2 regions of the Paenibacillus sp. Z3-2 genome follow, and region 2 is predicted to be linked to the other one. Evidence: riboswitches for the same ligand, from Rfam matches in the RefSeq annotation. Region 2 holds a riboswitch; the other holds the start of a gene.

Region 1 (15,792 bases), 2.1 Mb from region 2:
CAAACAAATTCACAAAACGCCATCACTACATTGGGGGAGGAAAACAAAACATGTTTAAAAAGTTGCCGTTTATTTTGATGACCTTAACGTTCGTACTGGTACTCGCAGCATGCGGATCGAAGAATGACGCTGGTACAGAGGGTGCCGCAAGCAATGGATCGGGAGAAGCTGCTACTGAGCTTAGCGGTAACATTCTGGCAGTCGGATCGACAGCATTGCTACCTCTGGTAGAACAAGCTGGACAGAAATTTATGGCAGTTGATGAATATAAGAACGTAACGGTTCAAGTTCAAGGTGGCGGTAGTGGTACTGGTTTGACACAAGTATCTGACGGACAAGCTACAATCGGTAACTCTGATGTATTTGCAGAAGAGAAGCTGGAGGACGAAGCCAAAGTAAAAGAACTGGTTGACCATCAAGTAGCGGTTGTAGCTATGGCACCAGTTAGCAACAAAGATACAGGTGTAGAAGATTTGACGAAGCAACAACTGATCGACATTTTCTCCGGTAAAGTAACGAACTGGAAAGACGTTGGTGGTGCGGATCAAGCAATCGTTATTGTAAACCGTCCGGGTAGTTCAGGTACTCGCGCGACATTTGAGAAGTATGCACTTGGTGCAAAAATGGATGATATCCCAGGTTCAATTCAAGAAGATTCTTCTGGTAACGTAAGAAAATTGGTAGCTGAAACACCAGGTGCTATTGGTTACCTTGCCTTGTCTTACTTGGATGACAGCTTGCAAGTGTTGAAATACGAAGGTGTAGAAGCAACAGTTGAGAACGTAGAAGCAGGAACTTACCCAGTATGGGCTTACGAGCACATGTATACGAAAGGTAAGCCAGATGCAGCAACACAAGCATTCTTGGACTACATCTTGAGTGACGAAATTCAACAAAATGACGTGACAGAACTTGGATACATTCCAATGTCAGGTATGAAAGTAAAACGCGATGCAGCAGGTAATGTGATTCAATAATCTTTGAACTTGCGCATACGGCGAAAGAGGCGGACTTAGGTCCCGCCTCTTTACGCGGTTTGCTCTGAAATAATCCCATATTTTGCATTAATTCTACTATAGAAGGATGGTTGTTATGGAACAGACCGAAGGGGGAACGGTAATGAATAACAAGTTGAAACCGCGCCGGCCCTTAAAAGAGAAACATTATTGGGAAGAGTGGACGGGACGGATCTATACGTCGATTTGTGTCGTTTTCCTGATCGTTGTCATGTTTTCCATTGTTTATTTTGTAGCGTCCAAGGGACTATCAACATTTTTCCAAAATGGAATAAGCATAAGTGAATTTCTTGGTGGGAAAACGTGGAATCCAACTGGAGAACCTGCTTTCTACGGGGCATTGCCGTTCATTACAGGTTCTTTCATTACAACCTTGCTTGCAGCAGTGATCGCAAGTCCGCTTGGCTTGTGTGCAGCACTCTTCATGACAGAAATTGTCCCGGGTAAAGGGAAAAAGATATTGCAACCTGCGATTGAGCTCTTGTCTGGAATTCCGTCCGTTGTGTACGGATTTATAGGTCTGAGTGTTATCGTACCCTTACTGCGCAGTATCTTTGGTGGGACAGGCGTCGGGATTGCAGCCGGATGTCTTGTTCTCGCTGTAATGATTCTTCCTACGGTGACAAGTATTATGGCAGATGCATTGTCCGCTTTGCCAAAAGGATTGCGTGAATCCTCGTACGCACTGGGTGCCACTCGTTGGCAAACCATCTACCGTGTCATTATTCCAACGACCTTGCCTGCTTTGTTGACAGGTGTCGTTTTGGGTATGGCCCGTGCTTTTGGTGAGGCACTTGCTGTGCAGATGGTTATCGGTAATGCACCGCATGTTCCAACATCCTTGCTCGAATCGGCTTCAACATTAACAAGTGTAATTACACTCAGCATGGGTAACACCACGATGGGTTCTGTTCATAACAATGCACTGTGGAGTATGGCGCTTGTCCTGCTGGTGATGACATTTGTCTTCGTCATTCTGGTTCGCCTGCTTGAAAGGAGGAACCGGGTATGAAAATGAAGGCAAAGACGGTAGATAAAGTTGCAACATCCGTTATCGTTGTATTGGCCCTGTTCATTGTTATTCTATTGCTCGGTCTGCTTGGATTCATCATGTTTAGAGGAATTGGACATATTAGCTGGAACTTCCTGACAAGCGCACCACAGTTGCTTAAGGGTGGCGGCGGAATTGGTCCACAGCTCTTTAACTCCGTATTCTTGCTAATTCTGACCTTGATTGTTACCATTCCACTCGGATGGGGCGGCGGAATTTACATGGCGGAATACGCCAAACCAGGCAGGATCACCAGCTTCATTCGTCTGGTCGTTGAAGTATTGTCATCATTCCCTTCCATCGTTATCGGTTTGTTTGGTCTCTTATTGCTTGTAAATACATTTGGTCTTGGTTTCTCCCTGATCTCGGGTGCCTTGGCTCTGGCGATCTTTAACTTGCCACTGATGGTACGGACAACGGAGCAGGCTTTCCGGGCCGTTCCGAAGGAACAGAAGGAAGCAGGTCTGGCGCTTGGACTGTCCAAGTGGAAGATTATCACTTCTATTCTGCTGCCTGTAGCATTGCCGAGCTTGATTACGGGTACGATCCTGGCTTCTGGCCGGATCTTCGGTGAAGCAGCCGCGCTGATGTTCACCGCAGGTATGAGTAGTCCACCATTGGACTTTACAGATTGGAATCCGACGAGTCCAAGATCACCGCTTAATCCTTTCCGTCCGGCAGAGACACTTGCTGTCCATATCTGGAAAGTGAACAGTGAAGGCATTGGGCCAGATTCCAAAGAAGTGGCAGCAGGGGCATCCGCCGTGCTTGTCATTCTCGTACTGGCGTTCAATCTAAGTGCACGCTGGATCGGCCGGGTTGTATTCCGCCGCATGACAGCTTCGAAATAAGGAGGAACCAACATGGCCATACCTTTTGGTACGGAACAGTTAAGCATATATTATGGACATTTCCAGGCGGTCAAGCAGATCAGCCTGACGTTTCCCGAAGCAAGCGTAACGGCTCTTATTGGACCGTCTGGTTGCGGTAAATCCACATTCCTCCGGTCGCTTAACCGGATGAACGACGAGATTGCCGGTTCCCGCACAGAGGGACATATCTGGATGGACGGTAACGATCTGAATGAGCCTGGAACCGATGTAATCAAGCTTCGCCAGAAGATTGGCATGGTGTGGCAGAAGCCGAATCCTTTTCATAAGTCCATCTACAACAATATCGCGTTTGGCCCCCGCTACCGCGGTACGAAGAGTAAGAAGGCACTGGATGAAATTGTGGAAAAAAGCTTGCGCCGTGCTGCGCTCTGGGATGAAGTGAAGGACAGACTGCATGAGTCAGCTCTGTCTCTGTCCGGCGGACAACAGCAGCGTCTATGTATCGCTCGCGCTTTGTCTGTTGAACCACAGATTCTGCTGCTCGATGAGCCGGCATCTGCCCTTGATCCAGTATCCACGGGTAAGGTTGAGGAATTGATTACCGAGCTTAAGAAAGATCTGCGGATTGTCATTGTTACCCATAACATGCAGCAGGCGGCACGTATCTCGGATTACACGGCTTATTTCTATCTGGGAAGTATGGTTGAGCACGGGGATACAGAGCACATTTTCACGAACCCGGACAATCGCCTAACGCAAGAATACATTATGGGACGTTTCGGTTAATTGGATCATGGAGTGTAACATAGAGTAATAGAGATAAAGAAATAAATAGAGATAAAAGAAAGCACAATGCCTGGACGATTGTTCGGGGGTTGTGCTTTTTTTAATTTATAATTTTGGGAGATTTTCTGTATGCGGAATAAACATTATGCTACGATATTTAGTATGAAGAGAACGTTTACATAACTCCGAAGGAGATGTTGATAATCACTACGGATAAGATGTCTTATGACCACATGGCAACTGATATCATACAGAACTACACGATTGAAAAACCTGTCGTTTCCTATATTCGTCACAACGAGAATCTGACGTACCATGTCGTGGATGAAGCGAGCGGGCAGAAGTATCTGTTGCGTATACATCAAGCCGCATATGCAAGTATGTCAGGGATGCAACATACGCTTCCTGCACTGGAAGCGGAGATGAACATGCTCTACGAATTAAACGAAACCACAGCATTGCGTGTGCAGTACCCTGTACGAAATGCATCAGGCGAATGGGTAACGGTATGGACAAGTGAAGCGGGGGAAGAGATCTGTTGTACAGTACTGGAGTGGATTGAGGGCAGGGACATCCAGCAGGGAGAGCGCCTGACAACAAAGCAAATCAATGACCTGGGTGCTCAATTGCAGACGCTTCATCAATGGGGTCGTGTACAGGAAACATCTGAAGAGGCTTGGGGTACGGATGAAAGCACTGGGATGAGTGGAGTTCATCAAGGCGACGGCGGGCAAAGGCAGACAGCTCAGATGGCTGTCCGCCCAGCCTATGGAAGCATCCAAGAAAATAATGTGATGCTGGAGCAACTGAAGGAAGGCGTCAGACTTGGGATTTTTACCACAGAAGACTTTGATCTGCTTCGAGAGACGTTCGAGAACATTAATGAGCAGTTAGTAACGTACCCACAGCATGCGGAGACATGGGGAGTCATTCATGGGGATATTACCCGCAATAATCTGCTGATAACAGATCAGGGTATATCTATGATTGATTTTTGTCTATACGGGTATGGGTACTATCTTTTTGATGCTGGAGGAGCAGCACTTATGTTCAACCGGGAGGAGCGTCAACAGTTTCTATCTGGTTACACGAAACAGAGTGCACCGCTAACGGATCGGGATATCCGGTTAATGGAAGGGTTCATGTTGATCTTCACACTGGGTTATTATGCCTTTCAGATGGCGAATGAATCGAGACACGAGTGGATGAAAGACCGCATGCCGAAGCTGTGCAGCAAGTATTGTAAACCCTATGTACAGAACGAGAGCATCTTCTATGAGTTATGAGGTGTTTCCTTTTTGAGGAGCTATAACTTAGGATTAAGATTGTGAATATTACCTGGGCGTCCTGAACAATCGGGGGGCTCTTTTTGCATGCATTAGATAACAATCGTAATGGACATTTATGAAGAAAGTATAAACTCTGCGGAGAGCCAACATTTCTTAGCTACAATACAGTCATGGGAGGATGAAGCAGCGATGAGAGACAGCGAGAATATATTGCTGGTGGAGGATGATCCGGAGATTGCCCGAATTTTGAGAGATCATCTACGTCATGAGGGTTATGGGGTAACTTGGGCATCAAGCGGTTTGGAGAGCTGGGAAGACTTTAGGGAGGGGACCTATCAATTAGTCCTGCTGGATCTGATGCTGCCGGAGATGGATGGGTTCACTGTATGCAAAAACATTAGGCTGATCAGCGATGTTCCGCTGCTCATGATGAGTGCTCGAATCGAGGAAGAGAGCAAAGTCAGGGGGCTTGGGTTGGGAGCTGACGATTATATTACGAAGCCCTTCAGTCTAACAGAACTTACAGCTCGCATTAAATCTCATCTGAATAGGTACCGCAGATATCAGGGCGTAGAGCCGGATTCGACAGATCGGCAGTATAACGATGGGTTATCGATCGATTATCTGAATCAGCGCGCACAGCTTCATGGAAAACATGTGGCACTAACCAACAAGGAATGGGCTTTGCTCATACTGCTTGCCTCTCATCCGGGCCGGGTGTTTACCAAGGCGGAACTGTATGAACATGTCTGGGGTCAGCCAGAGGCGGGGAACTCGAGTACAGTCACAGTTCATGTGAAGAGCCTTCGGGCTAAGCTTGGTGACGAGCCCCATCATCCACGCTGGATTCAGACGGTGTGGGGCAGTGGCTACCGGTTCGTGGGAGAGCCTGAGGAATGAAGCTGAAGTACTGGTTAATGCTTGCCTTCCTCATTGTAATGCTGCTGCCTGTCGTTGCTGGGTGGGCGCTGTACTCCCTGTATAACTATTACAATGATCAGCGTGCCGTAACGGAATATGTAGAGTTGTCCGGACAAATGGCCCCTATTGAAATGGCTTTATCTGACCCGGGACTGTACCGGCTACAATCACCTGATGCCTTCGCTGCACTCTCCGAATTGGAGAATGGTCGGGTGAACTTTGATCTGTATTTACCAACAGGGATTCGGGTGTATACATCGGGGGGGAGTACATGGTCTGCTGGAGCTTACACCGTTGGGGGTACGGAGCTGTATCGTAATTTGTACAACTTACAGATTCGTCATCGCACATTCTCACTGAAAAAACCCGTGTGGGAAAAAGGTGAGTTGGTTGGCATTTACGAAATCGTCATGCTGCGTGGAGATTGGCTGGAAGGCATATCCTTGCGGACAACCTGGGTCTTGGGTCTCGCTGCTGCTTTCTTTATCCTGTTATACGGTACAGTGCTGCGGCTTCTATCCCGAAAGCTCTTTCGGCCGATGAAATATCTCATAGAACGAATGGATGCTTTTGCACGGGGAGAGGCTGCTCCGGATGTGGTACCTGTTCGTCATGATGAAATGGGCACATTGCTCCAACAGTTTGATGCAATGCAAGACAAGATCAGACAAACTCAGGCTGATGTGGAAAGGGAGCAAAAAGAAAAAGAGCTCATGATTGCCTCGTTATCCCATGATCTGAAAACACCGTTGATGTCCATTAGTGCCTATACGGAAGTACTTAACGGTGATCGTCAACTGGAACGCCTTGAAAGGCAGGAATATCAGGATGTGCTGCTCGGGAATGTGGAGCGGATGAAACAGATGATTAGTGAACTTGAGATGTATACGGCGCTGGGTTCCAGTGAATCGGAGATGGCCATGGTTGAGGTGGAAGGTGAGGAGTTTTTCGATATGCTGCTTGGGAGCTATGAGGGACTTGCCGAGCGTGGGCAGATTGACGTGAAGATGGATGTCCGCACAGATCAACTGTACCGAGTTCATCCCGAACAACTGATGCGCCTGACAGATAATCTGATAAATAATGCACTACGCCACACAAGGACGAACGGTGTAATGGGACTAGGGGTTATTGCTTCAGATGGGGAGCTCCCAGAATGGATTATTCCCTCGCTTGGAGATGAATTGGATAACTACAGGGCGGGGGCAACATTGATCATAGTACAAAATGAAGGTCCTGCTATTCCTGAAGAACAGCTCATTCGTATCTTCGAACCCTATGTTCAACACCAGAATCAGGAGGAGAAGACGTATGCAGGTGGTTCGGGATTGGGATTGAGTATAGCCAAACGGGTTGCAATAAAGCACGGAGGGGATATGCGCATGTGGTCATACGAAGGATATGGAACGCTGGCAGCATGCCGATTGCCTGAACATGGAGAATGTAAACGCAGAGAGGATGGGTAAGATGATGAAAAAAGGATGGATGATGCTGGGTACTGCTTTGCTTGCAGGCGCCCTGCTTGGAGGTTGCGCGGAGAAGGATATGCTGGCTATGTCAGGAGACGATATGATCGAGAAGGTTGTCTCAGCAGAAACAGAACCTGCCTCATATTATGCGGAAGGTGTGATGAAGATATGGGCGGACGACAAGCTGACTAACACCATGCAAATTAAGGAATGGGTAGATGGTGAAACTGGACGAAAGCGCACGGAAACATCCGAGAATGGCAATGTCAGTTACGCAGTTAATAACGGAAAGGAGATCATCCTTTATGAAAAAGAAACAGGAGCAGCATATTCCATGGATGCATCATCCGTGTCACAACAGCCTAATCAAACCCAGAAACAAATATTGGTTGATCAACTAGAGCGGTTACGTACTACGCATAATGTGAATATGATGGGACAGGAGAAACTTCATGGACAGGACGTCATTCATATTGAATTGACACCAAAAGAAGAAGGCGCATTCTCCATATCTTCAGAGTATTGGGTAGACCCCAAAACGTGGATGATTGTCAAAGTAAACAGCGCGTATGGGGATGGAAAATCAGAAATGGTCTATGATCCGATTCAGTATGACCCTGAATTCACAAAGGATACTTTCGTAATTGACATCCCTAAGGAGGTCGATGTGAAGGACTTGAACGATATGATGCAGAATTCCGAAGTGACCCTGGAGGAAGCGGAAAAAGCGTTGGAACAGCCGTTCCTACAGGACATGAGTGGAGAATTCGAACGATCACGGATCGAAATGTCTACGTTGGGCGGTGAGCTGAGCAGAGATGAAGTAACCTTGTATTATGTACGTGACGACAAGGTAGAAGTCAGCCTGACGGTATTCAAGATGCCGGAAGAAAATGTGGACGATACACTTTTGCCGGATGAAGCCAAGATTAAGGTTCGTAACACCGAGGGTTCATATATGAAGAGCATTCGGAACATATCATGGAGTGAAAATGGCTTGCGGTACTCCGTCATGGGTGAAAACGAAGGATGGACGAAAGAGAAGCTTCAAGCTTGGATAAATGAATTGAAGCTGCCTAATCATTCCTAATGAGTGATAAAGATGATAATTATACGTCACTTTTATTGACATATAATGTGTAGCATATTAATCTGTAAGTATATGTACCAGATATGATTCAGATATGATCCAATTGAATAGAAGACATACGTTCGATGTGAGTTGAACGAGGAAGTGAATATAAGCGGATGATAACGAGCGGGAGAGACCTGGGTTAGCCGAGCAAAAGGGCTAGTGTTCAGGCACCGAAGGAGCAAGCTGCTGTGCACCCGGCGCAGTGGTTAATCTCTCAGGTAAATGTACCATCGTTGGACGCAACTCTGGAGAGTGCGCGAACTGCGCCACCCAAGGGGTATATGATCAGTTAGCCCGGTGACCTTGCCTGTAATCGCAGGGATTCACCTTGTCCTTGGACACTGCTGGTCATGAAACTCTCAGGTATCGAGGACAGAGAGAGGGCCTGAGGCCTTCTTCTGTCCTTTTTTTGATGTCATCATTCAGTAAAAAAAACATTGTGGAATGGGATCTGGATGGAAATGACGAATACAATTGGAGGGTTACAAGGTGCGATTTAAAGATGTTTTTTCAATTATTGGCCCGTCGATGACGGGGCCTTCAAGTTCACATACAGCTGGAGCGGCAAGGTTAGGGAGAATTGCTCGCCAGTGGCTCGGTTGTACGCCGGATCGGGCGCGACTGACGCTGTACGGTTCATTTGCAGATACGTATCAGGGTCACGGCACGGATCTGGCACTGATCGGCGGTCTGCTGGACTATGTCACAGACGATCCGCGTATCCCGGATGCAGAGCAATACGCAGAAGAAGCGGGCATGGAGGTTGAGTTTTATACAAGCGGCCTGCCTGCTCCGCATCCGAATACGGTCAAAATTGAGTTATGGCATGGAGAACGTACCTGCTCCTTGATCGGGGCTTCCATTGGTGGCGGCAGCGTATCGGTGCATGCGATGAATGATTTTCGTGTCCAGATCAGTGGTGAATTCCCTACACTTGTTCTGCGGCATGCTGACAAAGCAGGCGTACTTGCGTCAGTGACGTCTACGATCAGTTCATCGGGAGTTAACATCGGCTATATGCAGGTGGATCGGAAAGCTCGGGATGGTGAAGCGCTGACGGCAATGGAGATGGACGGCGTGCCTAATCCGGATATGTTGAAGCGTCTGCGTTCGCTCGACCATGTACTGGACATTCGTGTCATTGATTTGAAGAGAGGAGTTGATTCGGATGCGGTTTAAACATTTGCACGAACTGAATACGATCTGTACCGCGGAATCCAAAACCATTGCTCAACTGATGATTGAGGAGCAGGTCCAGGAAACGAATACGCTTGAAGCGAACGTGGTGCAGCAGATGTCGGACTATTATCAAGTGATGAAGGAAGCAGTACACAAGGGATTAACGGAAGATACCACATCACGGAGCGGGTTAACGGGTGGAGACGGCAAGAAAATGGCCGAGTATATTCGCAAAGGTGAGACTTGCTCTGGTGATGCTTCTGCACTTGCGATGGCGTATGCCCTGTGTGTATCCGAAGTGAATGCTTCCATGGGCCGCATCGTGGCAACACCAACAGCCGGTTCCTGCGGCATTATTCCTGGTGTGTTTATCAGTTCACAGGAGCGGTTTGGCTGGACGGACGAACACTTGGTTAACGGGTTGTTCTGTGCTGGGGCAATCGGTTATGTTATTGCGAACAATTCATTTATTTCCGGTGCCGAAGGTGGCTGTCAGGCGGAAGTGGGTTCTGCGATTGGTATGGCTGCGGGTGCCATGGTTGAACTGCGTGGAGGTACACCGGAGCAAGTCGTTCATGCTGTTGGCTTGGCGTTAAAAAATACACTGGGCCTCATCTGCGATCCAGTCGCAGGCCTCGTCGAAATTCCGTGCATCGTCCGTAACGGACTGGGTGCCGTCACAGCACTGGCTGCGGCCGATATGGCATTGGCCGGTGTGCGTAGTGCCATCCCGTCAGACGAAGTCATAGACGTCATGCTGGAAGTAGGCAGTGCGATGCCGAGCCGTCACCGGGAGACAGCCCAAGGCGGATTGGCTCAGACACCAACAGGCCGCAAAATGATGCAAAAGCTGGCCAAACCGAAAGCAAAACGTGCAGAGCCGGAAACACCTGATTCTCAGGTTTAATCTGACAACAGGCCGTGCCGAGAAAATAAGCTGTGACATGTGCATAACGGCTAATCCCAAAACAAGCGTCCGCAAACCTGAATCCAGGTCATGCAGGACGCTTGTTTTGGGATTAGGTGAAACTAGGATGTATTTCATAAATATGTTGACAGATGTATGTGTATTAAGATGATGATCTCTGACTCACAGCCGTACTCAGTACAGCATATCCATACGCAGGCAATTCAATGGCAAGCACGCCATCATCCTTGGCAGTACGATGGTTTCCGCCGAATAGCTCTGTCCATTCCCCGTCACCTGCTTCCAGTTCGACAATAGCTGTCTCCTCTGAACGATTGAACAAGATCAGGATGCGTTCCTCATCATCTTGCCGTTCGAGTACCAGTTGGCTGCCGTCGGGGCGAGCCTGCAGGAAACGAATGGTGCCTTCCGCACGCAGGGCAGGATGAGCATGACGTAGTGAGATCAGTTTCTGATAAAAGTCGAGCAACTCCCGGTCCTGCTTCGCTTCGTCCCATTCCATGCATTTCCGGCAACCCGGATCTTGTTCGCCGTCCATTCCAATCTCGTCTCCGTAATAGATGCACGGAGCACCCATGTAACTGAACTGGAATAACGCAGCCAGCTTCATCTTGCGCTGATCGCCCTCACACAGGGTGAGCAGACGCGGGGTATCGTGGCTGTCCAGCAAGTTGAATGCTACTTCGCTGGCCTGAAGCGGATAGCGGGATAACTGTCGACCGATGGAGTTGGCGAACTGTTCGGCATGCAGCGTATTTTTCACAAAAAAGGCATTCACGGCATCGGTAAACGGATAGTTCATGGAAGCATCGAACTGATCGCCCTGCAGCCAGGCAGAGGACTCATTCCAGACTTCACCCAGAATATAGGCTTCCGGATTAGCGGCCTTGACTACACGACGGAAATCACGCCAGAAGGCATCATCCACTTCATCCGCGACATCCAGCCGCCATCCGTCCGCACCCACTTCCTTGATCCAATACTCGGCAACCTCCAACAGATAGGCCTTAACCTCGGCATTCTCCGTATTCAGCTTCGGCATGTGCGCTTCGAATCCGAATGTCTCATACGTAGGAATGCCATCCTTCACATCCAGCGGGAATTCGTGTACATGGAACCAGTCCTTGTATTGGGATTGTTCTCCGTTCTTCTGCACATCGACGAATGGTGCAAAGGTCTTCCCGGAATGATTGAACACGGCGTCCAGCAATACACGAATCCCACGCGCATGGCATAGCTTAACCAGTCGTTTCACGGTATCTGCGTCACCGAAGTGGCGATCTACCCGCAGATAATCTTCTGTATCATATTTATGATTGGTCGTTGCCTCGAAGATGGGGGTGAAGTAGATCGCATTGATGCCGAGTTCACTGAGATAATCGAGATGGTCGATCACGCCCTGAAGATCACCACCGAAGAAATTAAACGGTGTTGGCTCGCCGCCCCAGGGTTCTACATTGTCCGGATTGATCTCAGGATTGCCGTTGGCAAATCGTTCGGGGAAAATCTGATAGAATACCGCATCCTTCACCCATTCAGGGGGTGTGAATACGGCCCCGGCATGAATGTAGGGGAATTGGAACATGCGACTTGGATCGTCCGGTTCTTCTTCCTGGAAGCCCGTCTCGGTCATCCAGATCTGTTCGTCTCCGTCTTGTAATAGAAAAGAGTACTTCAGCCGATGGTATGGAGGCTTCACTTCACCTTCGTAATAATCGAACATGGAGTCTGTCGTAAACTTGGTTAAAGGAACCAGGGCTTTGGTTTCATCCCACGCATATTTATCCCCGGTCAAGGCATGTACTTCGGTCAGATCATTCTTTTTGGAACGAAGACGCAGGCGGATTGTATCCTGATCGTAGGCATAGGCCCAGTTCCGCTTCGGTTGATGATAGATGGCTTCGAGCAGCATTTTAGTTCCCTCCCGTTATTTATAAACATGTTATGTACTTCGTGGACTGGTATGACATGACATCACGCAAGCTAATGATTAAGATATAATTAACCCAACTGGTGTAGAAAGGAAACGAATACGCGTATGAAAACCAAACTGTTATACATTGAAGATGACACGGAAATTGCAACATGGGTAAGAGCTGATCTGGAGGAGCGCGGTTATGAAGTGATCTGGCTCGGAAGTGGTGAAGGTGCAGCTGAAGCTGTTGTTGGCTGCTCATTGATCATTCTGGATGTCATGCTGCCAGGGCTGGATGGATTCACAGTCGGACAGCGACTCAAAAAGGAACATCCGGCTATTCCTATTGTCATGTTATCAGCCAGAACGTCTATTGACGATAAGCTCCATGGTCTTGATTTTGCCGATGACTATGTGACCAAGCCGTTTCACCCCGATGAACTGGCTGCCCGAATTGAAGTTCAGCTACGGAAAGCAGGAACTGTGATCTCATCCGATGCGGCTTTGAAGCTGGATCATCTCTCGATCTATGAGAAAGATAACCGGATCGTCAATGATGAGACGGGGGATGAGGTTGTTTTATCGGGCAAACAGTTCCATATCTTCACCTACCTGTTACGACATATGGGCATGATTCGAACCAAAGAGCAGATCTATGAAGCCGTATGGAACGAGCCATATCTGGATGGGGACAAGACCTTAATGGTACATATTCGACATCTGCGCGAGAAGCTGGAGCTTGATCCGGCTAATCCTGCTATTATTCAGACGGTCCGTGGTGTTGGATATCGTGTGAAGAAGCCATGATCCAGTGGTTCAGAGCAAGGAAGAGCAAGAAAGGAGAACAGCGCATGGATCATAATTATAAGCAAACCGGGCAGGGCAAACTTCGATTTGGTCGATCTTTAATGTCCCGATATATCATCCTGATCCTGGCGGCTATATTGTTTGTGCCTGTTGTCCTTCCAATCATATCCGTTATATATATTGTCGTAGTGAATAGTACGAACACGGACCGAGCGGCACCTTACGGTGACGTTACCCGGATCAGTAACCTTTGGTCGCGTGAATCCGAGAATCTGGATGGTGCTTCGGATGAAGAGATCAGGGCCCGATTGGAGCAATTACATGGTACGTATCCCAAATCTTCCATGTATCGTGTGAATTCTAGCGGCGAAACCGTCTTTATTCTTGGGGGTGAAGATGTAACGCTTCTGGAATCCACATCGCCGGATGGTCTGACAGACACGATATTGAGATGGTCACTGGATTCCGGGCAAACGACAGAGACTTATATTCCAGCCTTATGGAATGTGAACAATACGGTGCAATTCATGAAAGAAGCTTCCTTTCGCGATCCACTGACCGTCGTTGCATATATTGGCGGAGATGAGCAGGACAAAGGACAGGGATTCATGATCATTGAAGTGCCGCGGTCGCTTTTGCAAATGAAACAGAGTAACTGGCCGATGGAACTCTTGTATCTCGGTATCGTAATGACCATCATCTTTCTGATCTTCATTATCTTGTCGATTCTCTTCTTCGCACGTATTCGCAAAAGGCTTATTCGGTTGCAGACGGCAATGATGACCCCGGGTAAGGTAGGCATTCCACTTCCGGTTGACATTCGTCAGTCAGATGAGATTGGTCAGCTGGAGGATTCATTCAATCAGATGGTGCATCAACTCACTGACAGTCGTCACCGGGAACGCGAGGAAGAACTATTGCGCAAACGTCTCATTGCCGGGCTTTCCCATGATCTTCGCACGCCGTTAACGGTAATTCGAGGGCATATGCATGCACTGCATAAAGAAGATCTCAGCGAACAAGGCATCCACTCATTACATCGCATGGAAGCGAAGATGGAGGATCTCGACGGCCTCATTGACAACATGTTATCCTATAATTTGCTTACGAGCGGGAAATATACACTGAAGCTGGAAGAGAAAGATATGCTTCGTATCGTTAGAGAGACAGCCGCCTCATGGTATCCCGTCTGGGAGAAAGAACAATTCGAGATTGATATCGACCTGCCGGAGAAACCTTTGATATGGCAAATGGATGAACAGGGTATGCGTCGTATTCTCGATAATCTGTTCCAGAACGTGATCCGTCATGCCGCGAGCGGGAAGTATATTGGCATAACAACGCAGGAGATTCAGGGCGAGACGGCCATTGTTGTTCAGGATCGGGGTCCTGGACTGCAGCAGGATTCTGACACGAAAGGCACGGGTCTCGGCTTATCCATTGTAGACCTGTTGATTCGTGAGATGGGACTGCGCAAGCGGGTAGACAGTTCCGATGCGGGTGTCCGAACGTATATCTACAGTGGTGCGGGAAGCAACAAACCGCGGGAATAGTTTTTTTAAACTAAACTTAAACTGGAGACTACCTTGGCTTTAACCTTGGACGGTTACGATAGTTCTGAGGTGATCATACAATGAGTGAAAATATTATTCAAACGGCTAATCTATGGAAAACATACCGGGACCGTGCAGCGGTCCGTGAACTTGATCTGCACATTAAAAAGGGAGATATCTACGGCTTCCTCGGTCCTAACGGTGCCGGCAAAACCACAACGATTCGCATGCTTCTCGGCTTGATTAAACCAACCAAAGGCGTGATCCGTGTCTTCGACAAGGATATCCGCAAGGATCGCATGGACATTCTGCGCCGTGTTGGTTCACTGGTCGAATATCCGTCCTATTATGGACATCTAAATGCGGTGGAAAACCTGGAAACACTGCGCCGGATAATCAATGTACCGAAATCGAGAATTGCTGAAGTGCTGTCCATTGTAGATCTGACCAAGGATGCCAAACGTTCGGTAAAGGGATATTCCCTTGGGATGAAGCAGCGCCTTGGTATAGCCAGCGCTTTGCTGGGTGAACCGGAGCTGCTAATTCTGGACGAGCCGACGAATGGGCTTGATCCTGCGGGCATTCAGGAGATTCGGGAATTGATCAAGCGCATGCCTCTGGAACATGGCATTACCGTACTCGTTTCCAGCCATTTACTGAGCGAGGTCGAACAGATGGCAAGCCGCGTCGGTATTATTCGTGAAGGCAAGATGGTGCTTCAGGATACCATTGCGAGTCTGCATAGTCAGACGGGCAGCTCTATTCGGTTAACGGTTTCCGAGCCGGAAGAGGCCATGAAGCTGGCCAGAGAACAGGGTCAATTCGGTCAGCGACAAGGTTCTGCGTTAACATTCCCCTATATGGATAACCCTTCGGTTGCACTGCTTTTGCGACGATTGATTGAGCAGGA
Region 2 (15,792 bases):
CCTCAATTAATCGAATCATGCGCCTTGCAATGTTCATGTATTGGGATTCTTCCTGTTCTCGCCAGAAACGGATGACGGGCAGGAACAGCCGCTTGCGGAACCAAGTGGTCATTTCATCCAACGTGGACAACTTCAGCAAATGTGCCATGGATGCTTTTTCACCTAATACTTCAGCCACATCTCCCCCTTGCTCCTGCACAAGCTGATATACACGAGACAATAACTGAACCATAATGACAGGATATTCACTGAAATGAAGCTTCTTGTCTGCAAGTAGCCCCAAATATTGCTTGAAGTACGCATCCGTCTTCTCCTCATCTCCTTGCTTGAGGGCAGAAGCGAGCTGATCTTCAATCATCCGCAGTTGGGTATACAACGCGGCCTCCATCTGACCACGTGGCTGAATATCCTCGTAATGCAAGATAATACGGCTGCCCAGACTTACCCGACCTTGCAGAGCCTCCCTACTCTCCTGATACGCTCTTGGGGTATCTCCAATGCAGGAATATGAACGACTAATGCCGATGCTTACAGGCAGATTCAGATAAGTCACGACACGTTCCCGAATCCAGTCTGCCTGTGTATGCATCCATTCCTTCAGGTTCACCTCATCCGTCAGTTCGGAGGCAAGTACGGTGACCTGAGCATCATCCAGCATGACAGGGGTGAACCGAACTGCCGAAGGAAGAAGCTCACCTACCATATTGTTGACAGCAAACAGCAGCAAGTCCCGATCCTGTTCCTCATATCTGGTCCCTTCCAATGTATCGATCTGGAGCATAAGCACACCAAGACTTGCCCACCCCGTCGGAAAATCGTACAATTCTCCCTGATATCTGAAATCTTCTTCCGAGATTTTGCCTGTTAGCAGCTTGGTCATAAAAAATTCCTGGAGGTGCACATGCTGCCCCTTCATCTGCTCACGCATCGTTTTCTCTGAACTGAACAACGTTGACAACTGTTCCTCGATATAGATAAATTCATCCTGACGACGTCCTGACGAAGCAACTGGAGCATCCAGCCCCTTTGTAAACTGCAGCAATCTTGAGATCGGTGAATACATCCGCCGACTGCCGTATATGGCGACAAGTCCCGTTACACATAACATGACCAGTGTAGCAACGCCGGTAACCAGGGCAATTTTCTGCGACTGGGCCGTGATCTGCCCTAGAGATACGACGGACACATACAACCAGCCATTGAGCGGAGATTGTCTGTAGCTGACTGCTACTTGGTTACCTTCCACCTCCGCGCTAAAGAAGCCCTCTGGCTTCCCCGTCGTCTGGACGATCTCGTGGATTTCCTTATTTAAAGTGTCATATTTCGCACCTTGTCTTGTATCATTCAAGAAATATTTCTGTTCCCGGTCCAGAACGTACAGGTCACCTGAATTCGGATTGCGACTCAGAAATGTACTAAGCTCCGTATCGGCAATATCGATAACCAGAAAACCTTTGGGTTTCACATTCGTTGGTACCATCGGAATCTTGAATACCATGCTGACCACATTATCGGATGATATAAGGGTAGGCGCCTGTTCGGGTGTTAGTTCACCCATGCCAGCTGAAACGGGTACACTTTCTTTGGCTGAACTGGCATTCTGGGTGACCCAGAACAGGCTGTTCGTATAGGTCAGGTACGAACCAATCCGGTCTCGAATGCTGAAATCATCCAATTTGCCAAAAGAACGCATCGAGACAACCCAATCTTCGTCCAGATTAACCAGATAGGCTTGGTCAATATTCGTGACCGCTTGCAAGTTGTTGAAGCCGGATGTCAGATCACGAATCTCCTGAAACTCACTACTGTCCAGTGGTTTCTTCATCGCTTGTAATACCAAAGGCGAATTCACATACTGGATGGATGACAATTGCAGACTACGTAGTACTTGCTCTACCCGCATTTGGGTCTGATGCAATATCTGAAGATTACTCTCACGCACTTTCTGTTCAATGTCACGCGAAGCAATCGTATACGATACGGAACCAATAACAATAACCGGAAGGGCTCCGAGGATCAGGGTAAAGCAAAGCAAACGCAATAAATATTTAGGCAAGAAGAGCATCCTCCTTCATATAAAATCGCTTTCATTGGATTATTTTACTATTGTTATTTTAAAACCCATTCTTATTCAAGTCCACTCATTTATTCTAAAGGTTGACTTCAAACCAATTTCCAGTTTATATTGGTTGCATATTCCTCAATCAAAGGAGAGATTTTTAATGTCGGTGAATGTTCTTAACTAACCAAGTTTCATATTCAGGAGTTTGGCTTTTCATTGCGCTTGTGCCCTTATGGCATACGTGTATTTCATGATGCGCCAGATCCCTGTACTTAGTTAAGAACAGCGGATATCATAAATCGCCTCCGGGATTGTAGTTGTCCGGGTCTATTTCCGCGCTGTGTTCAGCGCGGATTTTTTTATTATAGACCTGTAGTGGACTCTGCTTTCCCATACGTTTAGGGCGGAGAATGACGTTTGTTCATTCTCCGCCCTTTTTGCGTTTTCAGGAATACGTTTCACTACTTTAACTGAAATACCATTTGAAATCCAAGGAGAGATTACACATGAATGAAAACACCTTAAACAGTCTGGGCTATCCACAAATTCAAAAAAACGTTGCAGACTGCGCCCTGTCTTATCTAGGGAAGCGTTATGCCAGAGAACTGAAACCAATGGTTGACGCTCAGTTGATTCAGATTCGCTTGGAGGAAACTGCTGAAGCGGCTGCATTGATTCGTTTTGGCGCCAGTATCCCCCTCCCTTCACTGGATGGAATGGAAACCATTATGGATCTGCTCGGTACCGGTTATCTATTCAGTGAACGTGACTTCAGTCATCTCGCACAGTTCCTGCGGAGCTGTGCACAACTTATGAAATACATGGAGGGCAAATCTGGGGCCGCCCCCACCGTCAGTCGTTATGCAGCGTCCATGATTATGATCGAACCTTTGCTGAGTGAGATCGAGCGTTGCATCCATAGTGGACGCATTCAGGATCAGGCAAGCAAGGAACTGATTCGAATCCGTAAAAAAATGACCGTGAATGAGGAACGAATGAAAAGAAAGCTTGATTCTCTGGTGAGCAAACATCGCTCCATTATGCAGGAACATGTCATCAGTCAACGCGGAGGAAGAACGGTTCTTCCCATTAAGAAAGAATTCCGTAAACAGGTGAAAGGCAGTGTGCTGGATGAATCGGGGAGCGGGCAAACTGTATATATTGAACCCGTTGAGTTAGTAGGCCTGCAGATGGAATTGGCCGCTCTACAGGCTGAGGAGTCCCGAGAGGAGATGAGAATTCTCGGTGATTTAACCTCCCTGGCTGAATCCTATAGCCGTGAAATTGCACTGAACACTGAAACGGTAGGCGTGCTGGACTTCCTGTTTGCCAAAGCCAAATATGCGGCCACCATGGACGGACGTACTGTTCAAGTCAATACACAAGGCCACATCAGTGTTCAACGTGCACGTCATCCATTCATGGGTTCTTCCATGGTCCCACTTGATTTTGCAATCGGCAGAACGTACTCGTCGCTCATTATTACCGGACCGAATACCGGTGGTAAAACGGTAGCACTCAAAACGCTAGGTTTGCTCACCCTGATGATGCAATCCGGTTTGCTTATTCCGGTGGAGGAAGGTGGCGAGATGGCCGTTTATCACGAAGTAGCGGTCGATATTGGTGACGGACAGAGTATGGAACAAGCACTCAGTACATTCTCTGCACACATTCGCAATATGATCGGCATACTGGAACAGGCCAATACATCGACTCTGGTGCTCATTGATGAGATGGCATCCGGCACAGATCCCGGTGAAGGCGTCGGACTTTCCATCGCCATGCTGGAGGAACTGCACAGCCGCGGAGCAACCGTTGTGGCGACAACGCATTTTGGGGAAATCAAACATTTTGCAGCTGCCACCCCAGGATTTGAAAATGCGCGCATGGAATTTGATACGATCTCACTCCAGCCTCTTTATCGATTGCGTATAGGAGAAGCTGGTGAGAGCTATGCTTATTCCATCGCATCGAAGCTAGGCATGCCACAGCGAATTATCGAGCGTTCCAAGTCCCTATCGGATCAAAGTAGTTCGAGAGATCGTACATTCGTGTTCACGTCACCTCCTTTGGAGAATCCGGTCCTGATGCCTGATCGTTCCGTTACAGGAGCAGAGGACCCAGCAGAGTTGACCAGGCGGAATAAGTCTAAGCAATCAAAGGATTCCGTCAGTCTCCACAAAAAGACAACAACCAGAGAGTCTGATTCTCCTGCTCCTGCCAAACCTTTTCGCAAAGGGGATCGGGTGTATGCGGCCTATCTCAACCAGTCGGGCATCGTCTGTGATGTGGAGGATAGCCGGGGAAATATCGGAGTCATACTGAGAGGGCGCAAAGTCAAAATCCATAAAAAACGCCTGACCCTCCATATATCTGCCGATGAACTATATCCGGGTGACGACTACGATCTGGACATCGTGTTTGAGACAAAAGAAAACCGGAAGAAACGCAAACTAATGGGACGCAAGCATGTAGAAGGTCTACAGATCGAATTACCGCCTGAAGAATAGTTAAGTGAGAAAAACAAATATAGTGAAGTGGAATTCATATGTACATTTAAGTACAGTGAATTCCATGATCACCCACACGTTTCTGTTATACTGAGATCAGTATGTTTATCTTCAACTCATAGCTATTCCACAAGGAAGGAAGAACCGAATGTCTGCAGAACAAGACAATCAGGAGCGCTTGAACATCGATGTTCTTGTCTGCCCTTTATGCGGGGAAGCTAATAGCTGTTCCTATGCCGCAGGACATCCTCATTCGGAATGCTGGTGTAACCGGGCTACTTTCCCCGAAGGTATATTTGACCGCATTCCGCCAGAGCAGCGCCGAAAGTCGTGCATATGTCAACGCTGTTTGGATGACTACGCCGAGGTGCTCAAACAAAAAGAAGAGTCATACAGTTAACGACTGTATGGCTCTTCTTTTATGATGCATTGTCTATACTATTAGCTTACGAACACTGCTCTTACATTTGGTTATACTGAGCAACAGCCTGTTGAAGCACCGGATGATGCTCATCCATGGACGTATAATGATGGAGTGCAGCCGCAATCCCCTTCTGGCGGATCATGTCCTGCAGTTCGACTGCTTCCGGATCATCGGAGACATCGAATTTGCAGGCAGCTGCCATGCCCATAGCCAGATAGGTCGTTTCAGTTCCATCCGCATAGGCCTGAAGAGCCGGGCGAACCAGACGATCATTCGGAGACAGCTTGCGCAGCGGGGAACGACCAACACGAGTAACCTCATCGGTGAGATACGGGTTGACGAACCTTCCCAATATTTTGACAATATACTGCTCATGCTCGTCAGGATTAAATCCAAACCGTTTCACCAGAACAGCCCCGGTTTCCTGCAAAGCGCCGTATACAATGGATTTCACCTTTTCGTCAGTAATAGCCTTCTGAATCGTGTCATACCCGTGCACATTACCGATATATGCTGCAACACAATGCCCTGTATTTACAGTGAACAGCTTCCGTTCGATATACGGCTCCAAGTCATCGACATATACGATGCCCTCAACCGGTTTGAATGCAGGAGCCATCTGGGAACGATCCACCACCCATTCGTAAAAAGGCTCTACCTGTACATGCAGAGGATCTTCATGATGTTGAATAGGCACAATCCGGTCTACGGCCGAATCGGGGAAATAAATGTACTGATCCGCAAGGGAACGTACATCTTCATTGAGCAGAGCATATACATGTTCTTTCAATTGCGTACTGGCTCCAATTGCGTTCTCACAAGCAATAATGTGGAGAGGGTTTTGAGCAGAACCTGAATTCAGTCTCTTCTCAAGTCCTTTCGCGATGCCTGGTGCAATATGCTTTAGTACGCCTACACCCACTGCGGTTGTAATCAGATCCGCTTCCACCACAGTTTGGGCAACCGTTTCTAACTGGGTCCCATCGATTGCATTTACACCCTTGACGGTCTCCCGATCCTTACTTTCGTTAGCCAGTTCTACGGTATACTCTCCCCGTTCCTGGAGAGCCGTTACCAATTCCTGATTCACGTCGGAGAAAATCACCTCATATCCTGCACGGGACAGAATCAATCCGATGAACCCACGTCCAATGTTACCTGCGCCAAAGTGTAAGGCCTTCATAGCTCCATTTCACTTTCCAGAATAGCAATAACTTCTTCGGCAGTTTTGGCCAGTCGCAGGGCCTCCATATTCTCATCTTCAGCACAGATCACCGCGATGCTAGTCAAGATCTCCATATGCTCCCCGCCTTGAGCCGCGATACCAATCACCATATAGGCTTTTTCTTCGCCAAAATCAACACCTTGTGGATACTGAATGACAGAGATACCTGTGGATAAAATGAAAGATTTGGACTCCTTCGTACCGTGCGGGATCGCAAGGCCGTTCCCTACATAGGTCGAGACAATCTCTTCACGTTCAATCATCTTCTCAATGTAATCAGCGGTAATATGTCCCGCATCCTTCAGAATCTGTCCTGCCATACGAATCGCTTCATATTTGTCCTGAGCCGTCGCATTCATGATGACTTTATCTGTTGTTAACATACTCATCATTTTTGACCTCCAATTTCAGTTTTACTGCGATAAAATCCAACGAGTTCCTGGGATAGGTAATGAATGAGCTCATCCCTGATTCCCTTTTCCAGCAATGTAATCATTTCTTCCTGCAATAACAGGGCACTGATCTCACTGAGAACCTCCAGACTTTCCTTGGATAATTCCCTGGGGCCGAGCATCACGAGGATATGGGTAACTCCTGCCGGATCATCCGGCGTACGAAGGAGTGGCTCAGTGAGCTGAAATAGGCTGATAGACGGCCTGTAGATGCCCTCACTGCGTGTATGAAACAGCGCAAGTCTTGTGCCGGGAATCTTCTGACTCCCCACTGCTTCACGTGCCTCCAACCGTTTCGCAATCTCCTCCGGTTCCTTCAACACACCAGATCCATGGAGTACGTTGCACATCGCATATACGGTTTTATAGAAACCGATATCTCGATTATCCAGCGGGTACACCTGAAACTTTCCAATAATCCGAACAATTTCAACCAGAAGAGCTTCCATTCCGTCAGGGTCCGAGTAACGACTTGTCGTCTGAATCTCTGTTTCAAGCGGCTTGTTATGCTGGCGTTGTAACGTTGTTGTTCTGATAAAATGGCGCAGCCGCTCACTCTCTTCTGCCGTGAGCAGTGGACTCACTTTGTAATACTGATGCTCATCCATCGGCAGATCGACAGTGGATAACACCAGGTCATATTCATCTGTAGGGATTCGGGTAGCTTCATACCAGGACACGCTGTCCATGATCCGAATCTCGGGAATCTCCTTTGTCAGTCGGCTGGAAAGCATGCGTGATGATCCGATTCCGCTTGTACACACAATGATCGCCCTGATTTCCCGTTTCAATGCACGCAACCTCTCAATGGAAGCTCCAAAATGCATGACCAAGAAACCAATTTCCTCATCCGGAACTTCCACACCCGGCCAAGCTTGATGCACGGATTTTTTGACATCTTCGAAGAGTGAATCATAATCCTTGCGAATCTGCTGCAGCAACGGATTACGAATGATCTGCTGTTCTTCAATTCGCTCCATTACAGGTTGCATATGACCAATCAGACCCTCACGAAGCAAACGATCCTCATGAAAGGCATAATGAGTTCTAGCCTGCATCTGATCAATCAGCGAATGTACCCTGTCCAGTAAAATCAAGTCGTCTATTGGCAACAGCCGTGAAGAGTGAATGCGTTGTTCTGTCTCAATTAATAGTCTGTGAAAATAAGCTTGCTCATCCTGGGAGAATGTCAGCCCCAGCTGGGTAGATAGAACACTGCACAAGCGGGAAGCCAGATACGGTGGAACCTTTATCTCACCCTGCTCTGCAATTTCATTTCCCTTCTTCTCCCGAGGAGATATACGGCCAATGCCAAAGCCTTTACGGATACGTACGACCGCAACAGATAATTGAATCAGCAGCTTCATGTATTGCCGTTCCGGGATGTTCTCCAGCCATTCGATATCCGGCTGCCATAACGCATTTTCGACCGTTAGCACATCACCATGTCCGATCATATCCAGCAGTTTTTGGTTTACGATGGAGCCTCCTTGTTCTGGCTGTCTTCCGAACAGGTCGGACTCATCCAGAAATTCGAGGGCAAGTGCAGCTATGGCTGTGCGATGAAACGTCTCACTTCCGTTAATCTTGACACCATATCCTCGCCTGCGAACCAGCTTCAGTCCAGCCTGAAGAATCCGTGACTCCAGATCGTCCAGATCAGTGGTTACCGTGGACACAGTCACCTTCAGGTCTGAAGCAAGAGCAAGCAACTTCACAGGCTCTGACTCATCAAGCAGGATGCAAAGCATGAAGAGCTTACGCTCTTCTGGCGTAAACTCTACATATTCCTTACCCTCCAGTTGCTGTCGCAATGCAGTCAGATCATCCGAACCGGAATCAATTCGGATTCCGGTTCCTGATTTTTTTTCCAGTCTCATCCCCAAAGGTTCAAGCCATTGTTCAATCATTTGCAGCTCGCGGTGAACGGTTCGGGTACTGACTTTTACTTCAACGGCAATTTCGCCGGCAGTGACCTCATGTGGATGCTCCAGCAGAAACTCCACGATTTCACGTTGTCTTTTGGTAATACTCATATCTCAGCCTCCGGCTCAGGGAAAACGAATGCTTGCAATTACTTCAGACGTTCAACGAGCGCATCATATTCCGGGCTTTTTAGGAAGTTGTCGATGGATATATGTTCTGCATTCGGTGCCACAGAGCGGGCACGATCTGTTAATACTTGTTGTGTGATCACCACATCTGCATCCGGCGGGATATCACTGATGGCCGTATTGGTCACCGTAACGTCAATCCCCTCGGCCTTCATCTTCTTGCGTAGAATGGAAGCGCCCATGGCACTCGATCCCATACCTGCATCACAGGAGAAGACAATCTTCTTCACATCTGTTTTCACTGTAGAAAAAGCCATATCCGCAGCTCTGTCTGCTTCACGTTGGTTAGCCGTAATGCCAGCGTTTGGCACGGTTCCTTGACTCTTCATGTCTTTCATCCGACTGGATGCGGACTCCAGATCTTCGTCTTTTTGTTTACCCGTTTTCAGCAACAATGCTGCTACAAGGAAGGAAACAACCGCTGCTACAAGAACCCCAGCGAGCATTGGGAGGTATCCACCTCTTGGTGTTAAAAGGGAATAAGCGATAATACTACCCGGTGATGGTGCTGAGACAAGCCCTGCGCCTGTAAGCATGAATGTTAATGTTCCTGCAACACCGCCTGCAATTGCGGCAAGAATCAGAATCGGTCTCATCAGAATGTAAGGGAAGTAGATCTCATGAATTCCCCCGAAGAAATGAATGATAACGGCACCTGGTGCAGAAGATTTGGCCATTCCGCGTCCGAAGAAGCAATAAGCAAGCAAGATACCAAGTCCCGGACCCGGGTTGGATTCAAGCATGTATAATACGGATTGCCCTAATTCTCTCGCTTGATCTGTTGCAATGGGTGTAAGAATACCGTGGTTGATTGCATTGTTCAGGAACAATACTTTACCCGGTTCGATAATCAGGTTGACCAGCGGCAGCAAACCCAGATTCATTAAGCCTTGCACTCCGGCAGACAATACTTTGCTAATTGCTTCTACAGCAGGCCCGATGCCCAGTAGCGCAAATATGCCCAAGATTCCGCCAATAATACCGGCTGAAAAGTTGTTAACCAGCATTTCAAATCCGGCTCTAATTTTACCTTCGATCGATTTATCGAATTTTTTGATGATCCATGCTGCCAGAGGTCCAGCGATCATGGCCCCGAGGAACATCGGAATATCGCTACCCACGATGACCCCAATGGTCATAATGGCACCCACGACACCACCACGCTGACCATGCACCATCGTACCCCCGGTGTAACCGATCAACAGTGGCAGCAAATATTTGATCATCGGATCGACTAGCTGTGCAAGCGTCTCGTTAGGGTACCAGCCTGTTGGAATGAACAGAGCCGTAATTAATCCCCAGGCGATGAACGCTCCCATATTCGGCATGACCATACCACTCAGGAATCGGCCAAAACGCTGAACACCAACCCGTAGCCCACCTTTGGAATTGGACGATTGGTCCAAATTACTCATTGTATTATCCTCCTTGGATCAAGTGATTATGATTATGAAAGGGGTATCATTTCTCCCCTGCTGTAATCCTAAGCGAGAATGCTCTCCTGTTCAATGAAATGAAAGCGTACTTTCGTCATGAACAATGATGACAACATTAGGTTATGTAATCGTTTTTATCTATGCATAATGGCTGAACTCATTGGTACATAAGGCTTTTCTTGCCTATGACTTTTATCATTTCCAAAATCATTTTCTACCCTATAGCTTGATCTAATCAGACAATTTGCATCCACAATCTGCTTAAACAGTATTCACATCGTTCCTTGGAAAACACAAAAAAACCTGTGCAAGCATCAAGCTCACACAGGTCGCAATAACACGAAGCACATCTCATTTTTGTAATAACATATGTTAATAAGTACAAGTTCATTGATTCTATTCTTCGGTATGTTTGCGATACGCATCTGCATTCATCAATGTGGACAACGCTGCAGACAGATCTCCCTCAACACGAATCTCGATCATCCAGCCTTCCTCGTAAGGAGAGCTGTTTACCAGTTCAGGTGAGTCCTGCAACGAATCATTCACCGCAATGATTGAACCAGTGACTGGAGAAAACAAGTCCGACACCGTTTTGACCGATTCGATCGTTCCAATGCTGTCTTCTGCTTTTACATTGGATTCAAGGTCAGGCAATTCCACAAACACAATGTCACCCAGCTGATGCTGCGCGAACTCGGTAATGCCAATACGTACAGTATCCTCCCCTACGGTTTGCACCCATTCGTGCTCTTCACTGTACAGGAAATCACTTTTCAATTCGCTCATCGATATCCGCCTCGCTTTTCATTAATGAGTGCATGCGATCTTTGACCTTAACCTTTTTCCCAGAACATAGCGTATGATATTTATGAATCAAATGTCAAGATACCTTACAATTTATTTGCTGATCCCCTCCTCAAACCGTAACCTGAATACACTCTTTCTACATATACTGGTGAATATTAGAATAGTAAGCGTAGTCTTTTTAAATACACGAACAATTATATTAAAACTATACTAAATATTCGGTTTTTAATCACTTTCTATGATATCGTTCTTGACATCGATAGTGGATTCACGTTTTAATGAGAGGAGTAAACGTGTTTATTGGACTATGTTATACCCGCGGATGAATGTAAAGGGAGAGATTACCCGCGACACCCGACTCGGGATGTACATGAGGTAACGCCGAAGGAGTAAACCACCGATAAGCGGAGGTGAATCTCTCAGGCAAAAGGACTTTTACGGGACGCAACTCTGGAGAGCATCTATTCGCCCTGTGCGGGCGTTATGATCACCCAAGGGGAAACCTGCTGTACGACGCGGCGGGGTAACTCTCAGGTACAAGGGACAGAGCCTTAGAATACAGCGTGCTACTTGGCATGCCGGTTCTTTGGCCTGTCCTTTTCCTTTTTCCCAAAAAACGAAAAACAGGATTCAGATCGGCGCTGTCATAGCTGCCTTATCATACTTACCCACTAAAGGTCTCTAGATGAAAATTTAAAAATACCCTGGTTCATTGATCCACGATTGCATATTCGGCCGGCTGACGGCCCATGACGAGGTGATTTGATGTCCGATTTGCTTAGAACACCACTCTTCCCACTATATCAGCAATATGAAGGCGTACGGTGCATTGATTTTGGAGGCTGGGAGCTTCCGGTACAATTTAGCGGAATCCAGAAAGAACATGAAGCGGTACGCGAGCGCGCTGGACTGTTCGATGTATCCCATATGGGCGAATTCACAGTACAGGGTGAGCAGGCTGAAGCATTTTTGCAACAAATGATGACCAATGATGTGACCACGCTGGTTCCCGGTCAAGCCCAGTATACCCTGATGTGTTATCCGAATGGCGGTGTGGTGGATGATCTGCTCGTGTATAAGCTGGAAGATCAGCAGTATATGCTCGTGGTTAACGCCTCCAACATCGACAAGGATTGGGCATGGCTGCAAGAGCACTTGATCCCTGGTGTAAGCATGACCAACGATTCGGAGCAGACGGCGCTGCTCGCCCTGCAAGGTCCACTGGCTGTAGATATTATCGGAAAAGTTACAGATACGGATGTATCCACCATTGAACCATTTCGTTTTGTGCAGAATGCCGAAGTCTGTGGAGTAAAATTGCTGTTATCCCGTACTGGTTATACCGGTGAAGATGGATTTGAACTATATGTATCTGCGGACCAAGCCTCTGCGGTCTGGAATGGATTAATGCAGGCTGGAGAAGGTCACGGACTTGTACCAGCAGGTCTCGGTGCCCGGGATACGCTGCGCTTTGAAGCAAGGCTCCCTCTGTATGGACAGGAATTGTCGGCAACCATCTCTCCACTCGAAGCTGGCGTAGGTATGTTTGTGAAGCTGAACGCTGGACCCTTTATCGGACACGAAGCCTTGTTACAACAAAAAAATGACGGTCCCGCCCGCAAACTGGTCGGTATCGAAGTGCTGGAGCGTGGCATTCCCCGCCCCCACTATCCGATTTACGCCGAAGGCGTACAGATTGGCGAAGTGACGACAGGTACGCAATCACCTACATTGAAGCGTAATCTGGGGCTTGCCCTCATCGACAGCAAACATGCTGGACTCGGAACCCCGCTTGAGATTGAGATCCGCGGCAAGAAGCTGAAAGCCGTGGTCGTGAAGACCCCTTTTCATAAACGGATACGTACGTCAAAGACACCTACCCAAGGAGTTGATCAAGCATGAGCAAGCACCGTTACATTCCCATGACCGAGCAGGATCAGAGCGCCATGCTCGCAACCATCGGTGTGGATACACTGGATGATCTGTTTCAGGACATTCCGCAGGAGATTCGTTATCAGGGCGAGCTGCCCGTATCCTCCAAACTTGATGAATATGCGCTGACACGTCACATGTCCAAACAGGCTGGCGCCAACGCCAATTTCGAAACACATGCCAGCTTCCTCGGTGCAGGCATATACGATCATCATGTTCCTTCCGTCATCAATCATGTCATTTCCCGTTCCGAGTTCTACACTGCCTACACACCTTATCAGCCTGAGATCAGCCAAGGTGAACTACAGGCCATTTTCGAATTCCAGTCCTACATCTGTGAATTAACCGGTATGGCTGTAGCCAATGCCAGCATGTATGACGGTGCAACGGCCTTTGCGGAAGCAGGTAATCTGGTCGCAGCGGCAACTCGTCGCAAACAGCTCATCGTATCCCGTACCGTTCATCCGGAAGCACGTCAGGTATTGCAGGCGTATGCGCACGGATTGAGTTTGGAGATTGTCGAGATTGGCTATAAGGATGGCGTCACTGACTGGGATGCCCTGCAAGCCGCCATCTCAGACGATACCGCTGCTGTCATGATCCAGAGTCCGAACTTCTTCGGTGCCGTGGAAAATGTGAAGCAAGCCGCTGACCTCGTGCATGCGCACAAGGGTCTGCTCGTCGTAAGTGCTAACCCGCTATCGCTGGGTCTGCTGGAAGCTCCAGGCAAGCTGGGTGCTGACATCGTAGTAGGCGATGCGCAGCCCCTCGGTATCGCCGCTTCACTTGGCGGCCCGACATGCGGATATTTCGCCGTATCCCAGCCTCATATGCGCCGAATTCCTGGCCGAATTGTAGGCCAGACCACAGATCGCAACGGCAAGCGCGGTTTTGTACTTACACTGCAAGCACGTGAACAGCATATCCGCCGCGAAAAGGCGACATCTAATATTTGTTCCAACCAGGCTTTGCTTGCACTCAGCGCATCAGTCTATATGTCTATCATGGGGAAACAAGGAATGATCGATGTAGCCGATCTGAATCTGCAAAAGAGTCATTACACCCTGAATACATTAACTGCGGTTCCTGGAGTTAGCCTGACGTTTAATGCACCAACATTCAATGAGTTTGTGATTAAGCTTCCTGAAGGAACAGACGTGGATGCACTTCAGCTGAAACTGCTAGATGAGGGTTTCATTGGTGGCTACGAACTCGGACGTAATTATCCGGAGCTTGCCGGACATATGCTGATTGCTGTTACCGAACGACGCAGTAAGGAAGAGATTGACGAATTCGCACGAGCATTGGAGGGATCGCTGTGACTCAGGAAACGACGACAACACCGGCACAAGGACAATCGGAAACGGGTACCTCTGTCTCCACTTCAGCTCAATCTGTGACAGAAAAATTCAACGCACAAACCTTATCCCCTGCATCGGAGCAAGCATTGATCTTTGAACTCAGCAGCCCTGGACGTGTCGCTTATTCCCTGCCAGAATGTGACGTTCCTCGTCAAGCTGTCGATGCGTTGATTCCCCGGGAAATGCTCCGTTCAGAAGCAGCGGCACTGCCGGAAGTGTTCGAGGTAGATGTTATTCGACACTATACTGCTCTGTCCCGCCGCAACTTCGGCGTAGATAACGGATTCTATCCACTGGGCTCTTGTACGATGAAATACAATCCAAAGATTAATGAGGATGTTGCACGTTATAATGGTTTCGCCAAAATTCATCCGTACCAGCATGAATCCAGCATTCAAGGTGCACTTGAACTGTTATATACGTTGCAAAACGACCTTGCAGGTCTGACAGGTATGGATGCGGTGACCCTGCAACCCGCCGCGGGTGCCCATGGAGAATGGACGGGACTTATGATGATTCGTGCCTACCACGAAGGTCGTGGCGAACAACGTACCAAAGTCATCGTGCCCGATTCTTCGCATGGTACCAACCCGGCAAGTGCAACCGTTGCAGGATTTGATACTGTAACGATTCCATCCCGGGCAGACGGACTGGTTGATCTGGACGCACTCCGTGCAGCCGTCGGTTCGGATACGGCAGCATTGATGCTGACAAACCCGAATACACTTGGTTTGTTCGAGAAAGACATTCAGGAGATTGCATCCATCGTACACCAGGCTGGTGGCTTACTGTACTACGATGGCGCGAACTCCAATGCCATTATGGGCATTACCCGTCCGGGTGATATGGGCTTTGACGTGGTGCATCTGAACTTGCACAAAACGATGAGTACGCCTCATGGCGGTGGTGGACCTGGCGCCGGACCAGTCGGCGTGAAGAGCCGTCTGGTTCCGTTCCTGCCTAAGCCGATGGTGATCAAAAATGATGACGGTATGTATGCATTCGATCGTGAAGGCGATCAATCCATTGGCCGGGTGAAAGCCTACTACGGTAACTTCGGTATTTTGGTACGTGCCTATGCCTACATTCGCACCTATGGACCGGAAGGCTTACGCCGTGTTTCTGAATGCGCGGTACTGAATGCCAACTATATGATGGCCCGCCTCACCCCTTACTACGAGATTCCATATCCAGGCGTATGTAAACATGAATTCGTCATGTCTGGACGGGGACTGAAGCAGTATGGTGTGCGTACACTGGATGTTGCCAAACGATTGCTTGATTTTGGATATCATCCACCAACCGTGTACTTCCCGCTTAACGTCGAAGAATGCATTATGATCGAGCCGACAGAAACCGAAAGTAAAGAAACGTTGGATGGATTCATTGATACGATGATACGGATTGCCAAAGAAGCAGAAGAGACACCAGAACTGGTACTGAACGCACCTTATGGCACACCGGTT

What was found. Region 2 has a riboswitch for glycine ahead of gcvT (glycine cleavage system aminomethyltransferase GcvT). Riboswitches for the same ligand answer to the same signal wherever they lie in the genome.
Region 1: it holds a riboswitch for glycine, as region 2 does, so the genes downstream of both, sdaAB (L-serine ammonia-lyase, iron-sulfur-dependent subunit beta) here and gcvT (glycine cleavage system aminomethyltransferase GcvT) in region 2, are expected to answer to the same signal.

What each region holds. Positions count from the first base shown of each region.
Region 1 is NZ_CP096397.1:469,715-485,506, forward strand. It holds gene M1D71_RS02320 (phosphate ABC transporter substrate-binding protein) at 51-977, shown strand; gene pstC (phosphate ABC transporter permease subunit PstC) at 1,093-2,028, shown strand; gene pstA (phosphate ABC transporter permease PstA) at 2,031-2,918, shown strand; gene pstB (phosphate ABC transporter ATP-binding protein PstB) at 2,931-3,686, shown strand; gene M1D71_RS02340 (phosphotransferase enzyme family protein) at 3,920-4,972, shown strand; gene M1D71_RS02345 (response regulator transcription factor) at 5,165-5,875, shown strand; gene M1D71_RS02350 (ATP-binding protein) at 5,872-7,362, shown strand; gene M1D71_RS02355 (LolA family protein) at 7,364-8,455, shown strand; glycine riboswitch at 8,615-8,739, shown strand; glycine riboswitch at 8,744-8,878, shown strand; gene sdaAB (L-serine ammonia-lyase, iron-sulfur-dependent subunit beta) at 8,990-9,679, shown strand; gene sdaAA (L-serine ammonia-lyase, iron-sulfur-dependent, subunit alpha) at 9,669-10,586, shown strand; gene M1D71_RS02370 (alpha-glycosidase) at 10,750-12,519, opposite strand; gene M1D71_RS02375 (response regulator transcription factor) at 12,646-13,329, shown strand; gene M1D71_RS02380 (HAMP domain-containing sensor histidine kinase) at 13,374-14,882, shown strand; gene M1D71_RS02385 (ABC transporter ATP-binding protein) at 14,963-15,792, shown strand, end outside.
Region 2 is NZ_CP096397.1:5,010,964-5,026,755, forward strand. It holds gene M1D71_RS22430 (helix-turn-helix domain-containing protein) at 1-2,056, opposite strand, end outside; gene M1D71_RS22435 (endonuclease MutS2) at 2,569-4,572, shown strand; gene M1D71_RS22440 (cysteine-rich CWC family protein) at 4,721-4,972, shown strand; gene M1D71_RS22445 (mannitol-1-phosphate 5-dehydrogenase) at 5,034-6,179, opposite strand; gene M1D71_RS22450 (PTS sugar transporter subunit IIA) at 6,176-6,610, opposite strand; gene M1D71_RS22455 (BglG family transcription antiterminator) at 6,610-8,709, opposite strand; gene M1D71_RS22460 (PTS mannitol transporter subunit IICB) at 8,748-10,202, opposite strand; gene gcvH (glycine cleavage system protein GcvH) at 10,620-11,012, opposite strand; glycine riboswitch at 11,356-11,478, shown strand; glycine riboswitch at 11,482-11,582, shown strand; gene gcvT (glycine cleavage system aminomethyltransferase GcvT) at 11,799-12,935, shown strand; gene gcvPA (aminomethyl-transferring glycine dehydrogenase subunit GcvPA) at 12,932-14,287, shown strand; gene gcvPB (aminomethyl-transferring glycine dehydrogenase subunit GcvPB) at 14,362-15,792, shown strand, end outside.